2 regions of the Streptomyces sp. NPDC041940 genome follow, and region 2 is predicted to be linked to the other one. Evidence: predicted binding sites of a transcription regulator. Region 2 holds the regulator's gene; the other holds the start of a gene.
What was found. Region 2 encodes HspR, which represses chaperone genes until heat shock. Its sites were predicted from a motif close to TTGAGNNNNNNNNNCTCAA; they were not measured.
Positions count from the first base shown of each region.

Region 1: a site for HspR is predicted at 1,569-1,587, ahead of lon (endopeptidase La). Genes of this name have one in related genera too.

Region 1 covers NZ_JBVJBP010000033.1:50,562-53,764, forward strand. The annotation lists gene ACZ6I3_RS37145 (rhomboid-like protein) at 1-742, shown strand, start outside; gene ACZ6I3_RS37150 (GNAT family N-acetyltransferase) at 767-1,432, opposite strand; gene lon (endopeptidase La) at 1,610-3,203, shown strand, end outside.
Region 2 covers NZ_JBVJBP010000024.1:4,510-7,712, reverse strand. The annotation lists gene dnaJ (molecular chaperone DnaJ) at 1-1,078, shown strand, start outside; gene ACZ6I3_RS31825 (heat shock protein transcriptional repressor HspR) at 1,084-1,536, shown strand; gene ACZ6I3_RS31820 (sugar ABC transporter substrate-binding protein) at 1,813-2,922, shown strand; gene ACZ6I3_RS31815 (DUF418 domain-containing protein) at 2,928-3,203, opposite strand, start outside.

The DNA of each region.
Region 1 (3,203 bases), on a different contig from region 2:
GCCCGTTTCCGACGCGCCGGGGCTGCTGGACGGGGTCCCGAGGCAGCGGGGCCCGCGCGAGGGCGGGGGTGCGGGCGTCCGGGAGCCCGTCCCGGTGAAGGAGCCCCGCCTCCGGGTGCCGCGCCCCTGGCGGCTGCTGCCCACGCCGACGGGTACGCCGTTCACGTTCGGGTACGCGCTCGTGCTCTGTGTCACCTCGCTGATCTCCGCGTACGCGGACCCCGCGCTGGTCCACGCCCTGCTCCAGGGCTCCAGCACCGATGTGGCGCATCTGGTGCGGACGCCGGGGCTGGTGCTGGTCGGCAGCGCGCTGTGGGTCGCGGGCGGGGTGGCCTCGCCGTTCACGATCGGATTCGTGCTGGTGCTGACCGCGCTGGAGCGACGGATCGGGGGCCTGCGCACGGCCGGTGTCTTCCTGCTCGGGCACGCCCTGGCCACGCTGGCGACCGAGGTCCCGGTGGGGCTCGCGGTGCTGGCCGGGCACCTCCCCGACAGTTCGCTGCACCGCCTCGACTACGGCGTCAGCTTCGGCGTCGCGGCCGGCACCGGCGCCCTGGCCGGCCTGCTGCCCCTCTGGCTGCGGGTGCCGCTGCTGGCCGTCTTCGGCGGGATGCTGCTCCAGGACCTCCTCGCCTTCACCGACCCGATGACGAACTGGGGCCACCTGATCGCCCTGGCCATCGGCATCACGACCTGGCCGGTGCTGCGGCGGTGGGGCGCGAAGCGGGCTGCCGGGGGCTGAGGGCGAGCCCGTCAGGCCCGGGGGCTAGGGCGAGGCAGGCGGGGCGGTCGGCGGGCAGTGCTTGGCGCTGGTCAGCAGGGCCACCATCTCCCAGCCCAGTGCCTCGTAGAGCCCTCGTCCAGCGGGTGTCCCGGACAGGACACCGGTGCGTGCTCCCTGCTGGAAGGCCGCGTTCTGCAGCGTCCGCATGACGAGGCTGCCGAGCCCTCTGCGGCGGTGCTCGGGGGCCGTCTCGATCTGGTCGGCGACGGCGGTCGCGCCGGTCGGGGCGATCTGGCCGCGCGCGGCGAGGGAGCCGTCCGGCGCGGCGACCAGGACGCGCGTCACCCCGCCGCGTGACCAGGTGCGCAGCCGGTAGCCGTCGGGAACGTCCGGAACATCGCCCGCTGCCAGGGGGACCGTCATCAGGTAGCCGGGCTCGGGGTCGATCCACCAGTGGTCGTCCAGCCAGCCGGCGATCACCGAGGGATCCCGGAACGCCTTCAGCCAGACCGCGTCCCCGGTCACTTCGCCGGCCACCTTGCGGACGGCCGTCTCGTCGAGATCCTCGCCCGTCGCGCCGAACACATGCCGTGTGACGTGGCCGATCGCCCCCACGTCGATCGTGCAGCCCCATGGCTCGGTCAGGGGCGGAGCCGCCCCGCGCGACACGACCCATCCGTCCACCCATGCCCGCACGGTCGCTTCCACGCCGCCCCCCAGGTAATGGCCAACCTCGCTATTTATCTATTACAGAAGCCGACCTTACGCGTCCGCCCTCCTCCCGTGTCACAGGTGATCGCTGACAGCGAACGGACGTCGGGGAACATCCGGTAGCTCCCGTGCATTGAGTCGGCATAGCTCAACTTGACTGCCGAAGGGGAGATCATGGCTGCTGAGTCCAAGGCGTTCACACCGCTCACCCTGCCCGTGCTGCCGCTCGACAACGAGGTCGTGCTGCCCGGGATGGTGGTCCCGCTGGATCTGAGTGACTCCGAGGTCCGTGCCGCGGTGGAGGCCGCTCAGGCCGCTGCCAGGTCAACACCCGGGAAGCCCCGGGTACTCCTGGTGCCGCGGATCGACGGGACCTACGCGAACACCGGTGTCCTGGGCACCGTCGAGCAGGTCGGAAGGCTCGCCGACGGCGATCCGGGCGCCCTGATCCGCGGCCGGGGCCGGGTGCGCATCGGGGCGGGGACCACGGGTCCGGGCGCCGCCCTCTGGGTCGAGGGCACTCACCTCGACGAGTCCGTGCCGGAACCGCTGCCCGGCCAGGTCGCCGAACTGGTCAAGGAATACAAGGCCCTGGCCACCGCGTGGCTGCGCAATCGCGGCGCCTGGCAGGTCGTCGACCGGGTCCAGGCCATCGACGACGTCTCAGCGCTCGCCGACAACTCCGGCTACTCGCCGTTCCTGACCACCGACCAGAAGATCGAGCTGCTGGAGACCACCGACCCGGTGGCCCGGCTGAAGCTCGCCGCCCAGCAGCTGCGCGACCACCTCGCCGAGCAGGACGTGGCCGAGTCCATCGCCAAGGACGTCCAGGAGGGCGTCGACAAGCAGCAGCGCGAGTTCCTGCTGCGGCGTCAGCTGGAAGCCGTCCGCAAGGAGCTGCGTGAGCTGAACGGCGAGCAGGACGGTGAGGAGTCTGACGACTACCGCGCCCGTGTGGAGGCCGCCGACCTGCCGGAGAACGTCCGCGAGGCCGCGCTCAAGGAGGTCGACAAGCTGGAGCGGTCCTCCGACCAGTCGCCCGAGGGCTCCTGGATCCGCACCTGGCTCGACACGGTCCTGGAGATGCCGTGGAACGAGCGATCCGATGACAGCGCTGCCGCCTACGACATCCAGGGCGCCCAGGCCGTCCTCGACGCCGAGCACGCGGGCCTTCAGGACGTGAAGGAGCGGATCACCGAGTACCTCGCCGTGCGCAAGCGGCGTACCGACCGGGGCCTCGGCGTGGTCGGCGGGCGGCGCGGCGGTGCCGTGCTCGCGCTCGTGGGCCCGCCCGGCGTCGGCAAGACCAGCCTCGGTGAGTCCGTCGCCCACGCGATGGGCCGGAAGTTCGTGCGCGTCGCCCTCGGCGGTGTGCGCGACGAGGCCGAGATCCGCGGCCACCGGCGTACGTACGTCGGCGCGCTGCCGGGCCGGGTCGTCCGGGCCATCAAGGAGGCCGGGTCGATGAACCCGGTCGTGTTGCTCGACGAGATCGACAAGGTGGGCTCGGACTTCCGGGGCGACCCGGCCGCCGCCCTCCTCGAAGTCCTCGACCCGGCGCAGAACCACACCTTCCGGGACCACTACCTGGAGGTCGAGCTGGACCTGTCGGACGTCGTCTTCCTGGCCACCGCCAACGTCCTGGAGGCCATCCCGGAGGCGCTGGCCGACCGGATGGAGATCGTCCGCCTGGACGGCTACACCGAGGACGAGAAGGTCGTCATCGCCCGCGACCACCTGCTGCCGCGCCAGCTGGAGCGGGCCGGGC
Region 2 (3,203 bases):
CCACCCGGACGCCAACAAGGGAAACGTCAAGGCGGAGGAGCGCTTCAAGGAGATCTCCGAGGCCAACGACATTCTCGGCGACCCCAAGAAGCGCAAGGAGTACGACGAGGCACGCGCCCTCTTCGGCAACGGCGGCTTCCGGCCGGGGCCCGGCGGGAGCGGCGGTTCCTTCAACTTCGACCTGGGCGACCTCTTCGGAGGCGGCGCCCAGGGCCAAGGGCAGGGAGCCGGCGGCTTCGGCGGCGGGATCGGTGACGTCTTCGGGGGCCTGTTCAACCGCGGTGGCGCGGGCGGTCCGGGGACGCGTACGCACCCCCGGCGCGGCCAGGACATCGAGTCCGAGGTCACGCTCAGCTTCACCGAGGCGATCGAGGGCGCGACGGTCCCGTTGCGCATGTCCTCGCAGTCACCCTGCAAGGCCTGCTCGGGCACCGGCGACAAGAACGGCACGCCGCGCGTGTGCCCGACCTGCGTCGGCACCGGGCAGGTCGCCCGGGGCAGCGGCGGCGGTTTCTCCCTGACCGACCCCTGCCCCGACTGCAAGGGCCGCGGCCTGATCGCGGAGCACGCCTGCGAGGTCTGCAAGGGCAGCGGCCGGGCCAAGTCCTCGCGGACCATGCAGGTGCGCATCCCCGCGGGCGTCAGCGACGGCCAGCGGATCCGGCTGCGCGGCAAGGGCGCGCCCGGTGAGCGGGGCGGCCCGGCGGGCGACCTGTACGTGGTCGTGCACGTCGACTCCCACCCGGTGTTCGGCCGCAGGGACGACAACCTCACCGTCACCGTCCCGGTGACCTTCGCCGAGGCCGCCCTCGGCGGCGAGGTCCGGGTGCCGACGCTGGGCGGCCCGCCCGTCACGCTGAAGCTCCCGCCGGGCACTCCCAACGGCCGCACCATGCGCGCCCGGGGCAAGGGCGCGGTCCGCAAGGACGGCACCCGCGGGGACCTTCTGGTCACCGTCGAGGTGAGTGTTCCGACGGACCTGACGGGGAAGGCTCGTGACGCACTCGAGGCGTATCGCGAGGCGACTTCGGGTGAGGATCCGCGGGCGGATCTGTTCCAGGCCGCGAAGGGAGCATGAGTCAGATGGACGGTCGTCGGCGCAATCCGTATGAACTGACCGAGGAAACCCCGGTCTACGTCATCTCGGTGGCGGCCCAGCTGTCCGGCCTGCACCCCCAGACCCTGCGCCAGTACGACCGCCTGGGCCTGGTGTCCCCCGACCGCACCGCCGGCCGGGGCCGGCGCTACTCGGCCCGCGACATCCAGCTGCTGCGCACCGTCCAGCAGTTGTCGCAGGACGAGGGCATCAACCTGGCCGGCATCAAGCGCATCATCGAACTGGAGAACCAGGTCGCCGCCCTCCAGGCCCGTGCGGCCGAACTGGAGAACGCCCTTGAGGGCGCGGCGGCGGCGATGCGCCAGCGCGAGGCGGCGGTGCACGCGTCGTACCGCCGCGACCTCGTGCCGTACCAGGAGGTCCAGCAGAGCAGCGCGCTGGTGGTGTGGCGGCCGAAGCGGCAGCAGCAGTCGGACTGACTGGCTGTCCAGAGTCTGTGAAGGGGCCGGGAGGCAACTCCCGGCCCCTTTCGCATGTCTTGGCCCGGTTTCGCTGGGTCTCCCGTCGATGGGTAGCCCGTGCAGGGAACTTGGAGATGATTCCGCAGAGTCTTCACAACGCTTGCGGAGCGTGGTGTTGTCATCTCGTTAAGTGCTTCCGCTTGACGCTGAGGGCCGCGTCCGCGTTGGCTTTTCAGTCACATGGGCCACAAAGCTGTGCCCACGTCCGAATCACACGTGAAGTGAGCTCCCGACATGCGTCGTCGTATCTCCATATCCGTGGCCGCGGCCGCGATGTCCGTCACTCTCGCCGGGTGCGGCGCGCTCAACGCGACGGGGAGCAGTGACGACGCGAGCCCGGCCAAGGGCAACGACATCACGGTGGGCCTGTTGCTCCCGGAGAAGGCGAACACCCGGTACGAGAACTTCGACTACCCGATCATCAAGACGAAGGTCGAGTCCCTCACCAACAACAAGGGCCGCGTCGAGTACGCCAACGCCGAGGCGGACGCCGACACGCAGGCGAGCCAGATGCAGAAGATGATCGACGACCGGGTCGACGTGATCCTGCTGGACGCGGTCGACTCGCAGGCCATCGCGAGCGGCGTCAAGAAGGCCAAGGAGGCGGGCATCCCGGTGATCGCCTACGACCGGCTGGCCGAGGGACCGATCGAGGCCTACATCTCCTTCGACAACGAACTGGTCGGCGAGGTCCAGGGGCGCACCCTGCTGGAGGCCATCGGCGAGGACGCGAGCCCCTCCGACAAGATCGTCATGATGAACGGCTCGTCGACGGACCCGAACGCCAAGCAGTTCAAGGCGGGTGCGATGTCCGCGCTGAACGGCAAGGTGACGATCGCGCAGTCCTTCGACACCAAGGACTGGAAGCCGGAGAACGCGCAGGCCAACATGGCCGACGCGATCCAGGCGATCGGCAAGGACGACATCGCCGCGGTCTACTCCGCCAACGACGGCATGGCCGGCGGCATCGTCCAGGCGCTGGAGGCCGCGGGCGTGAGTGACCTGCCGCCGATCACCGGGCAGGACGCGGAGCTCCCGGCGGTGCAGCGGATCATCGCGGGCGAGCAGTACATGAGCGTGTACAAGTCGTACCCGCAGGAGGCCGAGAACGCCGCGGAGATGGCCGTGGCCAAGGTCCAGGGCCGGGACATCCAGTTCGCCTCCCTCACCCGCGACAAGGTCGACAGCCCCACCCACAAGGCCATCCCGGCCCAGCTGGTGCCCGTCGTCGCGCTGACGAAGGGGAACATCAAGGACACGGTGGTCGCGGACGACATCTACAAGCTGTCGGACATCTGCACGGCCAAGTACCGCGCCGCGTGCGAGGCGATCGGCCTGAAGTGAGCCGCTCAGCCCCGGTGGGCCGCCTCGCGCTCCGGCACTCCCGGCGCACCGGCCCTCCCGGGCCGTCCGGCCAGGGTGACCGCCCGGAGCAGCCACTCGGCGGGCCCGTGCCGGTGGCGCCGTGTCCACGCCGTGCTGAGGGCGAGCTGCAGCGCGTACACGGCGCCCGCGAGCAGCAGCACGGCCGCCGGCCCCACCTGCCCGTAGAGGGACAGCCCGTACGCCGTGGCCACGAACATCATGATCAGGGACTGCCCGAGGTAGTTCGTGAGCGCCAGGCG